DNA from 3 places in the Streptomyces sp. NPDC058751 genome. Region 3 is predicted to be linked to each of the others. Evidence: riboswitches for the same ligand, from Rfam matches in the RefSeq annotation. Region 3 holds a riboswitch; each other region holds the start of a gene.
The links. A riboswitch is a leader RNA that binds a small molecule or an ion and turns the genes downstream of it on or off. The one in region 3 is predicted to bind thiamine pyrophosphate.
Positions count from the first base shown of each region.

Region 1: another riboswitch for thiamine pyrophosphate. It lies ahead of thiO (glycine oxidase ThiO); the one in region 3 lies ahead of ACFW6B_RS04155 (thiamine ABC transporter substrate binding subunit).
Region 2: another riboswitch for thiamine pyrophosphate. It lies ahead of ACFW6B_RS17290 (purine-cytosine permease family protein); the one in region 3 lies ahead of ACFW6B_RS04155 (thiamine ABC transporter substrate binding subunit).

Region 1 covers NZ_JBHYPZ010000029.1:80,424-87,582, forward strand. The annotation lists gene pknB (Stk1 family PASTA domain-containing Ser/Thr kinase) at 1-1,668, opposite strand, end outside; gene ACFW6B_RS25670 (thiazole synthase) at 1,947-2,741, opposite strand; gene thiS (sulfur carrier protein ThiS) at 2,745-2,945, opposite strand; gene thiO (glycine oxidase ThiO) at 2,942-4,123, opposite strand; TPP riboswitch at 4,121-4,233, opposite strand; gene ACFW6B_RS25685 (hypothetical protein) at 4,286-4,663, shown strand; gene ACFW6B_RS25690 (NAD(P)/FAD-dependent oxidoreductase) at 4,696-5,934, shown strand; gene ACFW6B_RS25695 (Rv2175c family DNA-binding protein) at 5,999-6,370, shown strand; gene thiE (thiamine phosphate synthase) at 6,460-7,119, shown strand.
Region 2 covers NZ_JBHYPZ010000016.1:144,597-151,755, forward strand. The annotation lists gene gndA (NADP-dependent phosphogluconate dehydrogenase) at 1-260, opposite strand, end outside; gene thiD (bifunctional hydroxymethylpyrimidine kinase/phosphomethylpyrimidine kinase) at 388-1,185, opposite strand; gene ACFW6B_RS17290 (purine-cytosine permease family protein) at 1,251-2,651, opposite strand; TPP riboswitch at 2,643-2,736, opposite strand; gene ACFW6B_RS17295 (alpha/beta fold hydrolase) at 3,139-3,972, shown strand; gene ACFW6B_RS17300 (phospholipase) at 4,104-5,474, shown strand; gene ACFW6B_RS17305 (hypothetical protein) at 5,526-5,915, opposite strand; gene ACFW6B_RS17310 (hypothetical protein) at 6,088-6,582, shown strand; gene ACFW6B_RS17315 (DUF4232 domain-containing protein) at 6,788-7,159, shown strand, end outside.
Region 3 covers NZ_JBHYPZ010000003.1:99,117-106,275, forward strand. The annotation lists gene ACFW6B_RS04150 (ABC transporter permease) at 1-1,633, opposite strand, end outside; gene ACFW6B_RS04155 (thiamine ABC transporter substrate binding subunit) at 1,609-2,706, opposite strand; TPP riboswitch at 2,783-2,888, opposite strand; gene rlmN (23S rRNA (adenine(2503)-C(2))-methyltransferase RlmN) at 2,967-4,073, opposite strand; gene ACFW6B_RS04165 (GntR family transcriptional regulator) at 4,299-5,054, opposite strand; gene ACFW6B_RS04170 (hypothetical protein) at 5,133-5,411, shown strand; gene ACFW6B_RS04175 (hypothetical protein) at 5,562-5,744, shown strand; gene ACFW6B_RS04180 (hypothetical protein) at 5,962-6,186, shown strand; gene ACFW6B_RS04185 (GntR family transcriptional regulator) at 6,183-6,926, shown strand; gene ACFW6B_RS04190 (hypothetical protein) at 6,923-7,159, shown strand, end outside.

The DNA.
Region 1 (7,159 bases), on a different contig from region 3:
GCCCTTGTCGAACTCCGATTCGACCTGTTCCGCGGCGATCTTCACCTTCAGGCCCGCGTCCTCCAGTTCCGCGGTGGCGTCCTCGACCGACGAACCGGTCACGTCGGGCAGTTCCACCGGGGCGCCCTTGCTCACCACGATCGCGATCGCCGAACCCGAGTGCCGCGCGGTACCCGCGGCCGGATCGGTGCCGATCACGAAGCCCTTGGTCACGTCCTGGCTGAACTCGCGGGTGACCATGCCCGGGGCGAGGCCGTCGCCCTTGAGCACCTCCCGCGCCTTGAACAGGGCGAGGCCCTTCAGGTCCGGCACCTTCACCGTCCGGGGGCCGTCGGAGAGGGTCAGCGTCACGGAGCCGTTGTCGCGGATGCGCTGGCCGACACCGGGGTCGGTGCTGATGACCGTGCCCCGCTTCACCGTGTCGCTGTAGGCGTGCTCGACCCGCTTGACGTCGAGCCCGGCGCCCTTGAGCTGGTTCCTGGCCTGCTGCTCCGTCTTCGCCAGGACGGGCGGGACCTTGGTGAACTGGCCCGAGTTGATGTACCAGACACCGGCGCCGAGGCCGAGCACCAGCACGATCGCCGCGACGACCAGCAGCGTCCCGCGTCTCCGCGGCCTCGTGTCCGCGGCCTGCTGCGGGACCGGCGAGGTGGTGAACGGGCTGCTCTGCTCGAACCGGCTGGTCCGGTCGACGGAGTTGTCGTCCTCGTTGACGGGCAGCAGACGGGGGACGGACAGCGACCGGGGGATCACGCTCGTACGGTCGTCGGCGTTGTCGTGGCTCACCGACAGGGCGCCCGGCGGGATCGCGTCCAGCTGCTCGGCGGTGAGACCGGCCCGCGCTTCGAGGACCTGGCCGAGCAGGGCCACCGCGTCGGCCGGGCGGAGCTCGGGATCGCGGGCCGTGGCCGCGGTGACCAGCTCGTCCAGCGGGTGCGCCAGGCCGGGCACGACGGCCGACGGCGGCGGCACGTCCTCGTGGAGGTGCCGGTAGAGCACCTGGGCGGGGGAGTCCGCGGTGTGCGGCTTGGCGCCGGTGAGCATCTCGTAGAGGACGACACCGCAGGCGTAGACGTCGACCCGGGTGTCGGAGGTGTTGTGCTCGATCTGCTCCGGGGCGAGGTACGACACGGTGCCGAGGACGGTGCCCGTCGTGCTGGTCACCGTGTCCACGGCACGGACGAGACCGAAGTCCGCGACCTTGACCCGGCCGTCGTCCCCTATCAGGACGTTCTCCGGCTTCATGTCACGGTGCACGAACCCGGCGCGGTGGGCCGCGCCGAGCGCGGCGAGTACCGGCTCCAGGATGTCGAGCGCGGCCCGTGGCTGCAGGGCGCCGCGCTCGCGCAGCACGTCGCGCAGGGTGCACCCGGCGATGTACTCCATGGCCAGATAGACGTACGACCCGTCCGCCCCCTGGTCGAAGACCTGCACCACGTTCGGGTGCGCCAGCCGGGCCACCGACTTGGCCTCGCGGATGAACCGCTCGACGAACGAGGCGTCGGCGGCCAGCGCCGGGTGCATCACCTTGAGCGCGAGCACGCGGTCGAGGCGGGTGTCCAGGGCCCTGTAGACCGTGGCCATCCCGCCGACCGCGATCCGTGCCTCGACGCGATAACGGCCGTCGAGCACGTGTCCGACAAGCGGGTCCTGAAGGGTCGTATCCACGCAGGTGAGTCTACGAGCCGCCACCGTCACGGCGCCCCGTTCGGCCGATACGGGGGCCCGACTGCAGCCGAGCTGTGACGCGCGCCGCACGTGCGAAGTCCTGTTCGTCGCACGAATGTCTGATCATGCCCCGTCTGTCACCGCAAGGCCACAACACGACAACCACCCCGCCGGACCGGCCGGAAACCGACGCCGGGCGGCCCGGAGTGCGCAGGACGGGGCGGAAGACGGCGGAACGCGGGGTGGACCGCCCGCCGGGACGCGGGGCCGTCCGGCCGTCAGAACGCGGGGCGTTCGGGGTCCAGCGCGGCCCTGCCCTCCACGGGGGAGGACGCCGTGGCGAAGTGCCGCCGCGGGATGCGCCCCGCCCGCCGGGCCAGGCGCCCCGCCTCCACCGCGTGCCGCATGGCCTCCGCCATCAGGACGGGCTCCTGGGCCCGCGTCACCGCCGAGGCCAGCATCACCCCCGCGCACCCCAGCTCCATCGCGAGCGCCGCGTCCGAGGCCGTGCCCGCTCCCGCGTCCAGGATCACCGGCACGCGCGCGTGCTCGACGATCAGCTCGAAGTTGTGCGGGTTGCGGATCCCGAGCCCGGAACCGATCGGCGAGCCGAGCGGCATGATCGCCGCACAGCCGGTGTCCTCCAGCTTCCGCGCCAGCACCGGGTCGTCGTTCGTGTACGGCAGCACGGTGAAGCCGTCGTCGACCAGCGTCTCCGCCGCGTCCAGCAGCTCGATCGGATCGGGCAGCAGCGTGCGCTCGTCGGCGATGACCTCCAGCTTGACCAGATCGGTGCCCAGCGCCTCGCGCGCCAGACGGGCCGTCAGCACGGCCTCGCCCGCGGTGTGGCAGCCGGCCGTGTTCGGCAGGACGCGGATGCCCAGCCGCGTGAGCACCGACAGGACCGAGCCGTGCACGGACGGGTCCACGCGCCGCATCGCGACCGTCGTCAGCTCCGTGCCGGACGCCACCAGGGAGCGTTCCAGCACGTCGAGGCTGGGCGCGCCGCCCGTCCCCATGATCAGCCGCGACGTGTAGGCCGTACCGCCGAGGACGAAGGGGTCGTCTGCCATGGGTCAGCCTCCTTGGACGGCGGTGAGGACTTCGACGCGGTCACCCTCGGCGAGCGGGGTGGACGGCCACTCGGCGCGCGGGACGACGGTCTCGTTCAGGGCGGCGGCCACCCCCGACGACGAGGGGGTGAGGGTCGCGACGAGCGTGCCGAGAGCGGTTCCCGCGGCGATCCGCCGCCGCTCCCCGTTGACGACGACGTTCATACGGGCGTCTCCATCGCGGGCGTCTCCATGAGGGCCGTGGCGCCGAAGCGCAGGGGGGTGAAGGGCCGGGCTTCGGCGGGGAGACCGCCGGTGGTCAGCACGTGGGCCATCACGTCACCGGTCACCGGCGTCAGGAGCACGCCGTTGCGGTGGTGCCCGGTGGCCAGCAGCAGTCCGTCGAGGGCGCTCGGGCCGAGCAGCGGGGCGTTGTCCGGCGAGGCGGGGCGCAGGCCCGCGCGGGTCTCGGTGAGCGGCAGTTCGGTGATCCCGGGGATCAGCTCGTGGGCGTCGCGCAGCAGTTCGTACACGCCGCCCGCCGTCACGGTGGTGTCCCAGCCCAGCTCCTCGCTGGTCGCGCCCACCACGAGCTCGCCGTTCTCGCGCGGCACCAGGTAGACCTGGCTGCCGCGCACCACCGCCCGCACGGTGCGTTCCAGGAAGGGCGCGAGGTGCCGCGGGACGGTCAGCCGCAGCACCTGCCCCTTGACCGGGCGCACCGGCGGCACGACGTCGTCGGGGACGCCCGCCAGGCGCCCGCTGAGGCTGCCCCCGGCGAGCACCACCCGGCCCGCTCCGAGCTCGGTGCCGTCCGTGGTGACGACCCCGGCGGCCCGCTCCCGTACGACGCTCAGACGCTCCGCCCAGGTCCGGTGCGTCACGACCCCGGCCCGCTCGCACGCGGTGACCAGCGCGGCGGCGAGGCACCGCGGGTCGATCTGGTGGTCGCCGTCCACCCGCAGACCCCCGCGCACGCCGGGCGCGAGCATCGGCTCCAGACGGCGGCACTCACGGCCGCTCAGCCACTCCGACTCCAGCCCCGAACGCACCTGGAGCGCGTGCAGTTCCCGCAGATGGGCGCGGTCGTCGGCGTCCAGCGCGACGGCCAGCGTGCCGCTGCGGCGGTAACCGAGGTCCTGGCCGGTGGCCTCGGTGAGCTCGGCGGCGAAGTCCGGATAGCGGCGCGCCGAGGCGAGGTTGAGGCCCAGCAGGGTCTCCTCGCCGAAGTGCAGCTCGGTGACGGCGGCCAGCATCCCGGCCGCGACCTGCGCGGCCCCGCCGCCCGGCTCGGGGTCCACGAGCGCGGTGGTGAACCCGCGCTGCGCGGCCCGCCAGGCCGTCACCAGACCGATGATCCCGCCCCCGACGACGAGGACGTCCGAAGAACGTGAAGACGGCATGGGCGTCCAGCCCCTCCCTTCGCCGGCATGACCCGGATCAGGTTCGTACGGTCGGAGGCCGCCCAGCCTCCCTCTCAGCCCGGTGCGCCCGGGCTCCCGCGAGTGCTTTACGTTGGCCACCCTAGCCCGCCCCCGTCCGTCTCGGTAAGGGAGTCTCCGCTCATGGCACGACCGCTCGACGGCCTCGTCCTCGTCCCCGTCGCCGACCAGGCGCCGGGCCAGGTGGGCACCGGCACCCGGTTCGCGTACCACGAGGAGGACGGCGTGGTCTGGGCCGACTACGCGGGCGGCGACGTCGTCCGCGGACACCTCGTGGGCACCCGGGAGGGCGACCGCGTCGACTTCCGGTACGTGCAGCTCGGGCGCGACGGGACCACCGCCTCGGGCCACTGCGTGTCCCTCGTCGTGGAACTGCCCGACGGCCGCGTGCGGCTGGAGGAGACCTGGACGTGGGAGTCGCGTCCGGGATCGGGGACGAGCGTGGTGGAGGAACCGCGCGGGAGCCGTCGTGTGGAAGAGGTCACCGAGCACGTCCACTGACTGACGGATCGTCACGTGTCTATGGTGATCAGGTGAGCGATCAGACGCAGTCACAGTCCCCGTCGCAGAGGTCCCCGGTACGGCGGGTCGTCGTGGTGGGCGCGGGCATGGCCGGGGTGCAGACCGCGGTCGCCCTGCGCGAACAGGGCTTCGCCGGCACCGTCACGCTGATCGGCGCGGAGCCGCACCAGCCCTACGACCGGCCGCCGCTGTCCAAGGCCGTCCTGCTCGGCAAGGCGGAGGGTTCCGCCTTCGACGTCGACTTCGAGGCCCTGGACATCGAGCTCAGGCTGGGCAGCGAGGCGCTCGGGGTGCGCCCCGGCGACCACGAACTGGACACGGACGCGGGAGCGGTCCCGTACGACGCCCTGGTCCTCGCCACCGGAGCCGAACCGATCCGGCTCCCCGGCGCCGAGGGCGTGCCCGGCGTGCATCTGCTGCGCACCCTGGACGACGCCGACCGGCTGCGCCCCGTCCTCGCCCGCCAGCACGACATCGTGGTGGTCGGGGCGGGCTGGATCGGCGCCGAGTTCGCCACGGCGGCGCGCGAGGCGGGCTGCGCGGTCACGGTCGTCGAGGCCGCCGACCGGCCGCTCGCCGGGGCGCTGCCCGCCGAGGTGGCCGCCCCCATGGCCGCCTGGTACGCGGACAGCGGGGCCTCGCTGCGCACCGGCGCGCGCGTGGAGCGCGTCGAGCCCGGCGCGGTGGTCCTGGACGACGGCTCCCGGGTGCCCGCGGGCGCCGTCGTGGTCGGGATCGGCGCGCGGCCCGCCACCGCCTGGACCGCAGGCTCCGGCATCGAACTCGGCGCCCACCGCGAGATCGTCGCCGACGACCACCTGCGCACCTCCCTGCCGGACGTCTACGCGGTCGGCGACTGCGCCTCCTTCCCGTCCGGACGCTACGGGGAGCGCCTCCTCGTCCACCACTGGGACAACGCCCTCCAGGGCCCGCGCACGGTCGCCCTGAACATCGTCGGCCAGACGCCCGCCGCCTACGACCCCGTGCCGTACTTCTGGTCCGAGCAGTTCGGCCGTTTCGTGCAGTACGTCGGCCACCACACGCCGGCCGACACCCTGGTGTGGCGCGGCGACCCCGCGGGCGCCTCCTGGTCGGTGTGCTGGCTGCGCGGGGCGCGGCTCGTCGCCCTCCTGGCGGTGGGCCGCCCGCGGGACCTCGCCCAGGGCCGCAGGCTGATCGAGGCGGGCGCCGCCATGGACCCGGAACTGCTCGCGGACCCGGCGAGGCCGCTGAAGGGAGCCACGGCCTGATCCGTCACCCCGGGTCGGACGCCCTCGGCTTCCGACTGTCGGTGCGGGATGGCACGCTTGTCCCGTGACCGAGATTGACGCAAAGATCGATGCTCTCGTCCCCGCCTGGCTCACCCTCCCCGACATCGCCGAACAGATCGGCGTCGAGGTGACACGCGTCCGGCAGCTGGTCAAGGAAGGCCAGCTGATCGCCGTACGCCGTGGTGAGAACCGCGCGCTGCACGTCCCCGCCGACTTCATCGACGTGGCCGAGCAGAAGGTCGTCAAGGGCCTGGCCGGCACCCTGACGCTCCTGAGGGACGACGGCTTCTCCGACGAAGAGGCCCTGGAGTGGCTCTTCACCCCCGACCCGACCCTGCCCGGCACCCCCGCGCAGGCTCTCAGCGAGAATCGCGGCACGGAGGTGAAGCGCCGCGCCCAGGCGCTCGCCGTCTGACCTGACAGAGACCGTCCGGCACGGGGAGAGCGGCGGCGGGACCGTCCCGGCCGCCGCGCTCCCCGCGCACCGACAACGGGGGACCACGCATGCCCGAGAACGCCGCCACGACCGCCCGGGACCGCCTCGCCGACGCCCGCGTCTACCTGTGCACGGACGCCCGCAGACGCCAGGGCGACCTCCCCGGGTTCCTCGACGCGGTCCTCGCGGGCGGCGTCGACATCGTGCAGCTCCGCGACAAGGGCATGGAGGCGGGGGAGGAGCTGGAGCACCTGGAGGTCTTCGCGGACGCCTGCGCCCGGCACGGCAAGCTCCTCGCGGTCAACGACCGGGCGGACGTGGCCCACGCCGCCCGCGCCGACGTCCTGCACCTGGGCCAGGGAGACCTGCCGGTCCCCGCGGCCCGCGCGATCCTCGGCGACGACGTGCTCGTCGGCCGTTCCACGCACTCCGAGGCCGAGGCCGCGGCCGCCGCCGTCCAGGAGGGCGTGGACTACTTCTGCACCGGCCCCTGCTGGCCCACCCCCACCAAGCCCGGCCGCCACGCACCCGGACTCGGCCTGGTCCGCGCCACGGCGGCCCTCGGCACCGCCCGCCCCTGGTTCGCGATCGGCGGCATCGACCTCGGCCGGCTGGACGAGGTGCTCGAAGCGGGCGCCCGCCGCGTCGTCGTCGTACGGGCGATCACCGAGGCGGACGACCCGGGCGCGGCGGCGGCCGAATTCGCGAAGCGGCTGCGCGCGTTGTGAGGGCCCGGCGGCCGTACGCCGGGCGTCGCGGAGGGGCAAC
Region 2 (7,159 bases), on a different contig from region 3:
TCGATGACGGCGTCGGTGGCGGCACCCGCCTGCACCATGATCATGAGGCGGCGGGGGCGCTCCAGCGCCGCCACGAAGTCCTCGGCCGACTCGGCCGCGACGAAGGCGCCCTCGTGCCCGAACTCCTCGACCAGGGCCTTCGTGCGCGCGGGGGTGCGGTTGTGGACGGCGACGGTGTAGCCGTTCCTGGCGAAGTTGCGGGCCAGGTTGCGGCCCATCACCGCGAGCCCTGTGACGCCGATCTGCGCGGTCGCCTTCATGGTGTGCTCCTTGGATCCGGTTCTGCCTGTCCATGTACCTGACGGGCGGGCAGACGACTGTCGCTGTGCCGATCAGTACGCCGGGAGGGGCCCGGGTGTTCACCTTTCGCGGAAGGAGCTGTGCGGGTCAGCCGTTCCGGCGCAGCCGCCAGCCGTGGTCCACCGGTCCGATGCCGGCGCCGAGCGCGAAACCGGCCTCGATCGCGGCGGTCACGTACGCCTTGGCCCGCCGTACCGCCTCCGGCACCGCGAGGCCCTCGGCCAGCCCCACCGCGACGGCCGAGGCGAGCGTGCACCCCGTCCCGTGGGTGTGCCGGTTGTCGTGGCGGGGCGCCCGCAGCCAGTGCTCGGCCGTCCCGTCGGTGAGCAGGTCGACGGCCTGCCCCGGCAGATGACCCCCCTTCACCAGCACCCAGCGCGGACCGAACGCGAGCAGCAGACCGGCGGCCCGGCGCATGCCCGCCTCGTCGTCCGCCTTCACCCCGGTGAGCTGGGCGGCCTCGTCGAGGTTCGGGGTGGCCACGGTCGCCCGCGGCAGCAACAGGGTCCGTACGGCGTCCAGCGCGTCGTCGGCCAGCAGCCGGTCCCCGTGCTTGGAGACGCTCACCGGGTCCACGACGACCGGGACGCCCACGTCGGACAGCAACTCGGCGACCGTGGCGACCAGTCCGGGCGACGAGAGCATCCCCGTCTTCACGGCCTGGACGCCGATGTCGTCGACCACGCTGCGGTACTGGGCCCGCACCGCCTCCTCGGACAGCTCCCAGGCACCCTGCACGCCCACGGAGTTCTGCGCGGTCACGGCGGTGAGCACGCTCATCCCGTGGGCGCCCAGCGCGAGCATGGTCTTCAGGTCGGCCTGGATTCCTGCGCCTCCGCCGGAATCGGATCCGGCGATCGTCAGGACGCGGGGCGGGACGGTCATGGGGTGTTCCTCTCGGGTACGTCCCGGGCACGAAGGCCCGGGGACGGCGGAGCGACGGGTGGCCCTCAGGCGCGGCGGCGCAGCCGCAGCGGGGCGTAGAGGGCGAGGGCCACCAGGAACGCCACGTAGTACGAGAGGTCGGCGCCGTGCAGCGCGTCGGCCACCGGACCGACGTACAGGCTCGTGTCCATGAACGGCACGGCCGCGCCGAAGGCGGCGACGAAGGCGACCAGCGACGGCCATCCGGGGCGCGGACGGGACAGCTCGGCGGCGACGTCGAGCGGCGCGTCCCCGCGCTCCCGCCCCCGGGCGATCCAGTCGACCACGACGATCGCGACGAACCCGGGGATCCAGCAGCCCACGAACAGCAGCACGTTCTGGAAGCGCGCCGTGGTGTCGGCGGCGTGCATCCACAGCACCAGCGGGAAACCGAGCACGGCGGCCAGGGCGGCCGCCACCGGACGCGGTGTCCGCACGCCCAGGGTCTGCAGGGCCAGCGAACCGCTGTAGTCGTTCATCGCGTTGCTGCACACCGAGGCGAGCGCCACGGCCAGCAGCCCGAACGCGCCCGCGGCACCGCCGCCCAGCAGCGAGTCCACGCCCGCCGCCGTCTGGTCGGTCAGCACCGCCGCGCCCCACAGTCCGAGGACCTGGACGGCGACGAAGGACGTGACGAGCCCGAGCAGGGTGCACCAGAACATCCGCGGGCGGGAGGTCGTACGCGGCAGGTAGCGGCTGAAGTCACCGGCGTACGGGGCCCAGGACAGCGAGAGGCTCAGCGCGATGGTGCTGGTGAGGACGAACGCGCCCGCGCGGTCGGCGCCGGCGGCGGACCCGTCGGTGACGGGGTGGACCCCGTCGAGCATCCGCCAGGCGATCACCGCGAACGCCACGGTGAGCACGAACGTCATGACGATCTGGAGACGGTGGACGGCTTCGTAGCCGAGGACGCCGAGCGCCCCCTGGGCGGCCATCACGACCAGGACGCCGAGCCAGAACGGCCAGCCGCACAGCCGCGCCAGCGCGTCTCCGCCGAACAGGCCGATCAACGCGTCCCAGGCGATGGAGGACAGCCACTGGAGCACCCCGGGAAGCAGCACCGCCCGGCCGAACGCGAGCCGCGCGAGCGGGAGTTGACCGGTGCCGGTGAGGCCGCCCCAGGTGCTGAGGTAGGCGGTGGGCAGGGCGCCGAGCACGGTCCCGAGGACGACGGCGGCCAGCGCGGTGGTGAAGTCCAGGCCGAGCGTGATCCCGATCGTGCCGGTGAACACGCCCGTCATCGTCAGGTTCGGGGCGAACCACACGGTGAACAGGCGTCCGGCACCGCCGTACCGGTTGCTCTCGGGGACCGGCTCGATGCCGTGCCCCTCGACGCGGAGGTCGCCGGGTGCGGCGGGCATCCGTCCGTCGAAGACGGCAGGCCGGCTGTCGGCGGGCAGCCCGCCGGGAACATGCGTCAACGGCATGGAAGACATCCCTCCGCCAGTACGAACTGGTTCAGGTTCGACGGGTGTGATCTCAGCCCTCGGCGGGGCACCCCGTGTCCGGTACGACGGACACACTAACCGCTCCCGAGGACGGAGCGGGAGGGGGTCCCGCCGACAGAACCCGAGCTCAGCTCCGGTGCGCGGCGCGGCCCCCGCCTCCGGGACGCGCTCCGGACGGCCCGGGGGCGCTCCGGCGTACGGCGTGAAACCCGACCCGGAACGCGCGCCGGACCGTTCGGGAACCGCCCGGGGTCCCGAACCCGGGGTTCTCCGCCCGCGCCACCCCGGGCCCGCTCATCCGGACCGGCGCGCGCCCGCGCGCACTCCGGTTCATTCGAACGGCGCGGGCGGGCCGGTTCGCAGCGCGGCGCGTGCCGCCCCTCGGTACTGTCGGAAGCGATCGCCGCCCGCTCTCTGTTCCCGGGTTCCCGGACCCCGGTGGCCGGGCGGAAGGAGGCAGGGTGCCGTGACCGTGATCTCCCTGAAGACCGCGCAGGTGCGGGAAGGTCTCGCCCTCCCGTACGCCGAAGCGGGCTACCCCAGCGGTACGCCCGTCGTCTTCGTGCACGGTCTGGCCGACTCCTGGTGGTCCTTCGAACCCCTCCTGAGGCGCCTTCCGGCGTCCCTGCACGGATACGCGCCCACGCAGCGCGGACACGGCGACGCGGGCCGGCCGGCCGAGGGCTACGCCCCCGACGACTTCGCCGCCGACCTGGTGGCCTTCCTGGACGCGGTCGACATCCCGCGGGCCGTCCTGGTCGGGGCGTCCAGCGGGGGCGTGGCGGCCCGGATCGTCGCCGGGAGCCACCCCGACCGCATCGCGGGTCTGGTCCTGCTCGGCGTCCCCGGCACCCTCGCGGACAAACCGGCGGTGACCCGGATGGTGAGGGCCATGGAGGAACTGGCCGACCCCGTGCCCCGCGCGTTCGTCGAGGGCTTCCTGGCCGACACGGTGAACCGCCCGATCGCCCGGGGCTTCATCGAGACCATGGTGGAGGAGAACCTGAAACTTCCCGCGCACGTCTGGAAGGACACCGCCCGCGGTCTCCTCGACACCGATCTCCGCGTGACCCTCGCGGGCATCCTGGTGCCCACTCTCGTCATCTGGGGTGAACAGGACGAGTTCCTGCCCCGCGACGACCAGCGGACCATCCTGGACGCCGTCCACGGAGCCGACTTCCTCGCCTATCCGGCGACCGGCCACTCGGTCCACTGGGAACAGCCCGAACGCGTCGTCGCCGACCTCGCCGCGTTCGTCACGCGGATCGAGCACCCCGGCACGCGGTACGGCGGCGTCTGACCCACCCGGCGGGCGCACGGCGGCTCCTCGGCCCCGGGGCCGCGGTCACTGACGCGATCCGTACCGCCGCCGCCCGCCGACGTGTCCATGCATGGCATGCTCATGCTCCCCACAGGAAGGGAACACGTGCCATGAGACCGAGCCGACGCTCCCTGCTCGCCGCCACCGCCGTACTGGGATCCGTTGTCGCCGTCCCCGCCCCGGCCGCCGGCGCGGCCGAACTCCCGGCCCCCGGCGCCTATTACGTCCAGAGCGCCGTCACAGGACTGAACGCCGCCGACAGCGCGGGCGCGATCGTCCAGCACAACCCCAAGGGCGACGAGGACCACCAGCGGTGGACCCTGCGCCGAAGCGGCTCCTCCTTCGTGCTCGAAAGCGCCGACTCCGCGGGCAGTTGCCTGGGCCGCTCGGGCGACCAGGCCCGGACCGTGGCCTGTACGAGTGCCGATGCCGCCTGGGAGGCGACGCCTGGCGGTTCCGAACAGTACGCGCTCAAAGCCCCTGGAACGAACAGGTACTTGACCCTCACCGACAAATCCGCGGGCTCCAACTACCCGGCCCAGGTGGCGATCGGCTCACCCGGCGCCCTCGCCTCCTGGTTCCTCATCCCGGTCGAGCCCGCGACCCGGCCGATGCCGTCCCAGGGCCAACGCACCCTGGACCAGGTCACGTTCCTCACCACCCACAACGCCTACGCGAACGGCGTGGACGGCGGCTTCGCCCCGCCCTTCGTCAACTTCTTCCCGAATCAGAACCGCGGCATCAACCAGCAACTCGCCGACGGTGTACGAGGGTTCATGCTGGACCTGCACCAGACGCCCGACGGCGCGATCCTCTGCCACAACAGCTGCACCCTCGTCAGCAAGCCGGTCGCGCTCTGGGTCGACCTCCAGCGCATGACCGACTTCCTCAAGCAGCACCCCGACCAGTTCGTCACCGTGTTCCTGGAGGACTACGTCGACCCGGCCGTCCTGCGCGCCGAACTCGCCCGCGTGAACGGCCTGTCCGACGTCCTCTACCGTCCCGACCGGACCGGCGTGCGCGAGAACGGCTGGCCGAGGCTCGCCGACCTGACCGCCGCCGGACACCGCCTGCTCATCTTCACCGACCACGGCCGCTCGTCCGACGAGGCCGCCGGACTGACCCGGGACAGCTTCGGCGTCATGTACCAGCGCGAGTGGACCGTCGAGAACTACTGGTCCATGGGCTCGGGCATCGGCTCCTCCGACTGGTCCTGCTACAGCCGCTGGTACGGCGCGGACACGAACGTGCCGCTCACGCGCACCGAGCCGGGTTTCCGTCCCCTCTTCGTCATGAACCACTTCCGCGACGCCGCCATCTCCGGGACCGCCGGCACGGACAACACCAAACTCGCCGACCGGGCCCGCCGCTTCTGCCAGCCGGCCGCCCGCAAGAAGCCCAACTACCTCGCCGTCGACCGCTACGACCTGGGCGACCCCGCGTCCGCGGTGAACACGCTGAACACGTACGTGTATCCGTAGCCCGACGGTGTCCAGGGACTTCCCCCCGGGCGTCGAACGACGGCGCCGCGCCTACCGGGCCGCCCCCTCGCGCCAGGCTCCGTAGGCCCGCTCGATCTCGCCGAGGTACTGAGTCAGGTGGAAGCGGACCTCCTCGACGACCCCGTGGTCGAGGTCCGGGTACGACAGACCTGACCAGACGACCGTCTCGCCCTGGAGCTGCACGGTGACGGTGAGCCCGTCCCGGGCGGGCCCGGGCGGGCCGCGGTCCGCCACCCGCACCTCACGGGGCGCGTCCGTCGGGTAGAGCGGTCCGCCCGGGCGGAGGAGCCGCCGGGGGTGCAGGCCGAGCGCGCTGCTGTCGCTGCGCGTCACGAGGTCGAGCCCGTCGACGAAGAGGTAGGTGTGCACGTCGGCGCACACCGGCGGTCCCGGACACGTGCTGATCAGCAGGGTGCTCACCGCGCCGCCCCGACGACCGGTCCCCCCGGCCCGAATCCCACCCGGGGCCCTACGCGGCACCGGCCTCATCCGACGTCATGAACCGATCATAGCGACCGCACGACACCGCCCCGGAAGCCGACGGAGGCGACTTTCTGTCCACGCGGTCCCCTGCTCTCGTACACTCCGCGGGATGAAGCGGGCGCGTTCAGCCGGAGTCGTCGTTCTCGCGCTCCTGCTGAGTGCTTGCGGCGCGGAGTTCACTCCGCTGTTCGTCGAGAGCGGGAGTTCCGGTCCGGTGATCGGCTGGCGCGAGTGTCCTGGCGCGAAGTACGACGGCATCACCGAGGTCGGCCTGTACCGGTGGGACCGCGACGGCACCGCCGACGATCCGGGCGAACTGCTGTGGCACATCGAGGCTTCCGACGGGGTCCCGCTCCACCGCGTACGCCTCGGAAGCGCCCCGCGGGGTTTCACGACACGGCTCCCGCTGACCGTCGATTTGGACCCCGCGTCCACGTACGCGCTGCGCGCCAACATGACCTCGGACGATCTCGTCTCGGGCTTCCTCGTGTTCAGGCCGCGCCAGCTCACTGCCGGGCGCGTCGTCTTCAGCGACGGCGACGAGGAATCACGAGGGTCGTACGAGGACCGGGACGACGAGGAGTTCGGCTGCTTCGCCCGCTGAAGGCGGACCTGGCGGCCCACCGCACCCTTCGGGTCCTCGAACCGGCCGGGACCACCGCGCCGACCCGCACCACGATTTCGACAGGTGTCCCCGTCGAAATGTCACGAAGCTGTCCGAAGACTGCTCCCGCTCGGTGCGATCGGGGTGCGGTACCGCTCCCATGAGGCACGATCACCGGGACATTCCGAATCCCGGGGGACCTCTCATGGCTCGCACAGCTCGCTCACGCCGTACCACCGCCGCACTCGCCGCCCTGTCCATCGGCGTCCTGGCCCTGACCGCATGCAACGGCGACGCCGAGGGCGACGTGGCCGCCCCGGGCAAGCACGCGAGCCCTTCCGCCACGGACAAGGGCGCGGACAAGGGCGAAGCCACCGACGTGCCCTCGTCGGCCGCCCCGGGTGACGGCGGTGGCAGCGGGAAGTCCTCCGCCACCCCCGGCACCCCGTCGTCGGCACCGACGTCCGGCTCCGACGACGACCAGGACGGAGGCGTCGGCATGTGCGAGACGACCGACCTCACCTACAAGGTCACCGTCGCCTCCAGGCCGGTCAACCACGCCCTGCTGACCGCGAGC
Region 3 (7,159 bases):
GCTCCCCCGCGCGTCCGAGCAGCCGGGCCACGGCGACCGGCAGCGTCGGGTTGTCGGGCCGGGCGATGAAGACGGTCGCCCCGAACTCCCCGAGGGAGACGGCGAAGGCGAAGCCTGCCGCGATCAGCAGGGCCCGCCGCACCATCGGCAGGTCGACCTCGCGCCACACCCGCCACGGGGAGGCCCCGAGGACGGCCGCGGCCTCCCGCAGCCGCCCGTCCACCGCGCGTAGCACGGGCAGCATGGTCCGTACGACGAAGGGGACGCCGACCAGCGCCTGCGCCAGCGGCACCAGGATCCAGCTCGCGCGCAGGTCGAGCGGCGGCTCGTCCAGGGCGATCAGGAACCCGAAGCCCACGGTCACCGCGGAGACGCCGAGCGGCAGCATCAGCAGCGCGTCGAAGCCGCGCATCAGCCGGCCGGCCCGCCGGGTGAGGGCGGCGGCGGCCAGGCCGCCGATCAGCACGGCGATGGCGGTGGCGGCGAGCGCGTACTCCAGGGAGTTGCCGACGGCCTCGATCGGGGCGACGAGGAAGACACCGCTGTCGCCGTCGGCCAGGGCCCGGTAGTAGCCGAGTCCCGGGGCGTCGAGGGACCGCTGGACGAGGACCGCGAGCGGCAGCACGAGCAGGACCGCGATGCTCACCAGCACACCGGCGAGGAGCGACCACTGTCCGGCGCCGCGCGGTCGGCGCGCGGTGGTTTCCGGGGCCACCAGACGCAGGGTGGTCTCCCGTCGGCGTACGGTCGCCGCGTGCACGGCGAGGATCGCGCCGACGGCCGTGAACTGGACGATCGTGAGCACCGCCGCCGTCGTGAGGTCGAAGATCTCGGAGGTCTGCCGGTAGATCTCGACCTCCAGGGTCGAGAAGGTGGGGCCGCCGAGGATCTGCACCGCGCCGAACGAGGTGAAGGTGAAGAGGAAGACCATGAGGGCGGCGGCGGCCACGGCGGGCCCGAGCGCGGGCAGCGTCACCCTGCGCCAGGCCGCGGGGCGCGAGGCCCCGAGCATGCGCGCGGCCTCCTCCTGGCGCGGGTCGAGCTGCGACCAGAGACCGCCGACGGTCCGTACGACGACGGCGTAGTTGAAGAAGACGTGCGCGAGCAGGATCGCCCACACGGTGGTGTCCAGGCGCAGGCCCCACAGCTCGTCGAGCAGCCCGCCCCGGCCGACCAGCGCGAGGAACGCCGTGCCGACGACCACGGTCGGCAGCACGAAGGGCACCGTCATCACGGCCCGCAGGATCTGTTTGCCCCGGAAGTCGAAGCGGGCGAAGACGTACGCGCCGGGGAGCGCGACCAGCAGCGTGAGCGCCGTCGAGGCGAGCGCCTGCCAGGTGGTGAACCACAGCACGTGCCGGATGTCGGACCTGGTCGCGACCTCCCAGATCCGGCCGAGCTGCCAGCCGCCGTCCCCGTGGAGCCCGCGCGAGACGATCGCGGCGACGGGCCAGGCGAAGAACACCGCGAAGAACGCGACGGGCAGCGCCATCAGGGCGAACCGCGCCGCGTTCCGCCCGCGGGGCCGGTGCGGAGCCCGGCCGGCGCGCTCGCGCCCGCCGGGTCCGCCGGTCCTCTCCGGCCCGCCGGCCTTCACCGGCCCTTCGGCTACTTCAGTACGAGCGAGGTCCACGACTTGACCCACTGATCACGGTCGGCGGCGATCTTCGCGGGCGCCAGGGTCTCGGGATCCTCGGCCTGCGGACCGTACTGCGTGAACTCGGCCGGCACCCGCGCGCCCTCGCGCACCGGGTAGACGAACATGTTGAGCGGCATGTCCTCCTGGAACTCCTCGGTGAGCAGGAAGTCCAGGAAGGCCTTGCCGCCCTTGGCGTTCCCGGCGTTGCTGAGCAGACCCGCGTACTCCACCTGCCGGAAGCAGGTGCCGTCCGCGACGCCGGTCGGGGCCGTCGTCGGCTTCGGGTCGCCGTAGATGACCTCGGCGGGCGGCGAGGAGGCGTACGAGACGACGAGCGGCCTGTCGGCCTTGGCCTTCTTGCCGCCCGCGGACCCCGAGAACTCCTCGTTGTACGCCTGCTCCCAGCCGTCGACGACCTTGACCCCGTTGGCCTTGAGCTTCTTCCAGTAGCCCTGCCAGTTCTCGTCGCCGTAGTGCGCGGCGGACCCGAGCAGGAAGCCGAGGCCGGGCGAGGAGGTGGCGGCGTTCTCGGTGACGAGGAGGTTCTTGTAGGCGGGCTTGACCAGGTCGTCGAAGGACTTCGGCGGCGCGATCTTGTGCTTGCTGAACCAGGCCTTGTCGTAGTTGACGCAGATGTCGCCCGTGTCGACGGGCGTGACCCGGTGCTTGTCCTGGTCGGCCCGGTACTCCGGCAGGACCTGGTCGGCGCCCTTGGCCTCGTACGGCTGGAAGAGACCGTTGTCGAGCGCGCGGGAGAGCAGGGTGTTGTCGACGCCGAAGAAGACGTCGCCCTGGGGGTTGTCCTTGGTCAGGACGGCCTTGTTCACGGCCTGCCCGGCGTCGCCGTCCTTGAGGACGCGGACCTTGTAGCCGGACCGCTTCTCGAAGTCCGCGAGCACGTTCTTCGACACGAGCCACGAGTCGTGGCTGACGAGCGTGACCGTCTTCGGGTCGCCGGAGCCGGCGGTGTCGGACGAGCCGCACGCGGACAGCGCGGGCAGCGCGACGAGACCGAGCCCGACGGCCGTGACCGCGAGTCGTCTGCCCCTGCTGGTGGTGGTGATCACTGATTCCTCCTGGGTGACCAGGAAGAGACGCGGCCCTGCCCGGGACCTCTGACGGTTCCCGGGCAGGGCGCAACAGCTTGAGTGGCGACCGAACTTCCTACCCAGAATGACCTGGGCAAGGTTCAGAGGGTCTGCGGTCTGTCCCGCACTCTCAGCGCTGTGGCGCTCCCCTGTCGGAATATGAAGATGTCGGACGGTGAGTGCCGGCCCGTGACAACGCCGGACTGCGGCGGTGACGGGACGGACCGGCTCGCTTCAGACTACCGCTCGGTCGCGGCGAGCTGACCACACGCTCCGTCGATCTCCTGGCCCCGGGTGTCCCGGACGGTGACCGTGACGCCGTGGGCCGCGATCGCCTCGACGAACGCCTTCTCGTCCTCGGGCCGCGACGCGGTCCACTTCGAGCCCGGGGTCGGGTTCAGCGGGATGAGGTTGACGTGCACGGGCTTGCCCTTGAGCATCCGCCCGAGCCGGTCACCACGCCACGCCTGGTCGTTGATGTCGCGGATCAGCGCGTACTCGATGGACAGACGCCGCCCGGACCTGTCCGCGTACCCCCAGCCGGCGTCCAGCACCTCGCGCACCTTCCACCGCGTGTTCACGGGGACGAGGGTGTCGCGCAGCTCGTCGTCCGGGGCGTGCAGGGAGATCGCGAGCCGGCACTTGAAGCCCTCGTCCGCGAACCGGTTGATGGCGGGGACCAGCCCGACCGTCGACACCGTGATCCCGCGCTGGGAGAGGCCGAGGCCGTCCGGCTCGGGGTCGGTCAGGGCCCGGATCGCTCCGACCACCCGCTTGTAGTTGGCGAGCGGCTCGCCCATCCCCATGAAGACGATGTTGCTGAGCCGCGCCGGACCACCGGGGATCTCGCCGTCACGCAGCGCCCGCATGCCGTCGACGATCTGGTGCACGATCTCGCCGGTCGACAGGTTCCGGTCGAGGCCGGCCTGTCCGGTGGCGCAGAACGGGCAGTTCATCCCGCAGCCCGCCTGCGAGCTGATGCACATGGTCACCCGGTCCGGGTAGCGCATCAGCACGGACTCGACGAGCGTGCCGTCGAAGAGCCGCCACAGGGTCTTGCGGGTGGTGTCCTGGTCGGTCGACAGGTGCCGTACGACCGTCATCAGCTCGGGAAGCAGCGCCTCCTGGAGCTTGCCGCGCGAGGCGGCCGGGATGTCCGTCCACTCGGCGGGGTCGTGCGCGTACCGGGCGAAGTAGTGCTGCGAGAGCTGCTTGGCGCGGAACGGCTTCTCACCGATCGCGGCGACCGCCTCCTTGCGCTCGGCGGGCGTGAGATCGGCGAGGTGCCGCGGCGGCTTCTTGGCTCCGCGCGGCGCGACAAAGGTGAGTTCTCCGGGTGCAGGCATAACACCTTCAGTGTGGCAGATCATCTGCGGGTCCCCAGGCCAGAGCGGGGTTGGGGCGGTCACCCCTGAGCGGTCTCTGTCAGCTTCTGTCGACCTCGCACGGCCCAGGGACGGCCCAGGAATGATCTTGGACGGGACCCCTGACCAGCCACGAACGAGGGCAGGGAAGAGTCAGGGACGGACGCGGGGCATCAACACCCACGACCGCCCCCGATTCACTGACGATCAACGACTGATCGGAATCTCGTAGACGATCTCGCAGTGAGCAACGGGAACCACGATGTCCGCCGTCTCGACGGGCCGTCCGTCGTCGCTGTAGTACGTCCGCCGGATGTGCGTGACCAGCGCGGCCTTCTGGATGCCGAGCAGCGACGCCTCCTCGGCGGTCGCCGTCCGCGGTTCCGGCTGCTCCACGGCGTGGCTGACGGTGACCCCGATCGCGGCCATGCGGTTCACGACACCGGCTCCGGCATGCGGGCCTCCCTCGGGGAGGATGACAAGAGAGCCTGCGGTGAGGTCGTACGGCTCCCAGCTCGTCGACAGCTGCACCGGCCTGCCGTCGGCCAGGAACTCATACGTCGTCCGGACACACAGCTCACCCTCGCCGATTCCGAGCCGCGCAGCGATGTCGGCGGGCGCCGGCACCTTGGCGTCGGTCCGGCTCTCCCAGTCCCCCGCCCTGCCGATGTCCCGCATGTCGGCCCGGAACGGCGACCCGTCGCGCCGCTCCCGCGCCGCCGACCGCACCACTCGCACCCGCTGCCGGGGTTCGGCGACGTACGTACCCGACCCGGCGCGCCCCTCCAGCAACCCCTGGGAGATCAGCAACTCCTGCGCCCGGCGCACCACGTTCTCGCCCACGCCGCACTCCTGGCCGATCTGGGCGCGAGAGGGCAGACGGTCACCCGGCTCCCATACGTGCTCCGCGATCCGGCGCCGGAGTTCGTCGGCGATGCGGAGGTAGGGCGGCTGCTCAGGCATATGGAAAATCTAGTCCACTAGCCCTAATCTAGTTAACTAGCTTCACTGAAAGTGATCGCCGGTGACGGAGGCTGCCCTGTGCCCGCTTCGGAAGTTAGCGCGGCGGCCATCGCCGCACGGCTGTCCGCCCTCGGGCTTCCCACGCGAGTGGAGGAACACCACCGTCACACGTCGGTCGAAGCGGAGGTGCCGGACGGGCTCTCCGCGGAGTCATGGCGGGAGGTCCTGGACGTGGTGGCCGAGGCCGATCGGTTCGGACTCCTCGCCCCCAGCTTGAACGGCCGCACCCTCTGGGCGGTCGTACGCAGAACGGTCCCCACGACGGGCGATGTCGGGGGACCGAGCTATCAGCGATAGGAGCTGAACAGCGTGCTCAACCGTATCCGCCGAGCCGTCGCCCTCACCAGAGCGCGGCACTCGTCGCACTCGTCCAAGGGCAGGCACCGCCGCGGCTTAACGGCCGTCCACCCGTCGACCGCTTCCGCTTTCTCGGCGTCCGCTGACGCGATGACGGTCATCCTGAATCGGGCCTCCACCGACGAGGACCACCGTCACTCGCTCGCGACCGATGACGTCGCACTCGTCCGCCCGTACTTGCTGGCCTGGGAGAAGCGCGTCCGGACGCGCCCGGTGGTCGTGGCTCCCCATCTGCCGATCCATGCATGGCCGGCCCTCGCGGGGATCCACTGATGCCCTCGATGTCCTCAAGGCCGTCTCGCCGACACCTCCGCATCGCGGACGCCCCGGCCGCTCCCTACCGCTCGACCGCCTGCCGCATCGGCACACACCCCGCCTGCACGGATCCCTCCCTGGCCTCGACCCCGACCGACCTTCCCCTGATCTACGAAGCGTGCGACTGCCCGTGCCACCCAACAGCCGACCGAACCCCTCCCCCGGAGGCGGAGCGATGAGCACATGGGCTCCCGGCGGTGCGTTGGTCGGCAATGTCGAGGTCACCGCGGCCACCGTGCAGCGCGGCGACGTCATCCAACTCGGTGGTCGGGCCTGCCGGGTGAGAGACCTCTTCCAGCTCCCCCAGGGGGCCAAGCAACTGGTCTTCGAGTCGGGCGAGCTGCTGACCATCCACGCACGCACCCGGCTCCTCGCCGTGCGGTCGCTGAGAAGGAGGTGACCTGGTCCGTGCCCTCTCGCCATCACGACATCGCCGACGACCTCCGTCGCCAGATCACGACCGGCCTCATCAAGCCTGGTGAACGTCTTCCGTCCGAAACCGACTTGGCCGACCGGTACAAGGTCAGCACCCTGACTCTGCGCACCGCCCTCGCCGCACTCCAAGGGGAAGGCCTCGTCGAGAAGATCCATGGCAAGGGCAACTTCGTCCGCCGCCCCCTTCGCAAGATCACGTACGTCGGCGGCTGGGGAACCCTGGACCCGTGGACCGCTGCCGAAGCCGCCCTGCGCGTCACTGTTCGCACCACCACGGTCCAAGCGCACGGACATCTCACGGCCTTGCTCAACGTGCCCATGGGCAGTCCCGTCGCCGAGTTCTCGTGCCTCAGCTTCGAAGAAGCGTCACCGCACGGACTGGCCCGCATCTACATCCCGCGCGACTTGGTGCCGGCCGGAATGCTCGACGACGAATCCGTACACGGGGAAGAGATCAAGAGATTCGCCGTTCTGGGTCCTGCGCCGGCCGCTGTCCGGGAGACGGTATGCGCCCGTCCAGCGACACCGGACGAAGCATCGGCCCTTCGGATCGGCTCCACCGTGCCGGTCCTCGCCATCACGCGCACCGCGACCGACTCCACTGGACGTGTTGTCGAGGCCGCGCTGCTGGCCTTCCCGGGTGACCGCATCGACGCGGTCTTCACCACCCACCACGTGATCGACGAGAGGCAGACGCAAGGATGACCGCACAAGACGAACTGCGACTCCTCCCATGGTTAGGCCCCGGCGGAAACCCCTGCTACCTGAGCACCGACGACCGGGACGGCTTCATGTCCCGCCTGGCGGACAACATCGAGGCGGTCCAACTCGGCACGGCCGCCGAACTGCTGGAGCGAGCCTCCGAAACACTCGACGACCAGGATGCAGCCCCGGAAGAAAAGCAACGGCTGGCGAAGGAACTGACCTGGGCCCTCCGA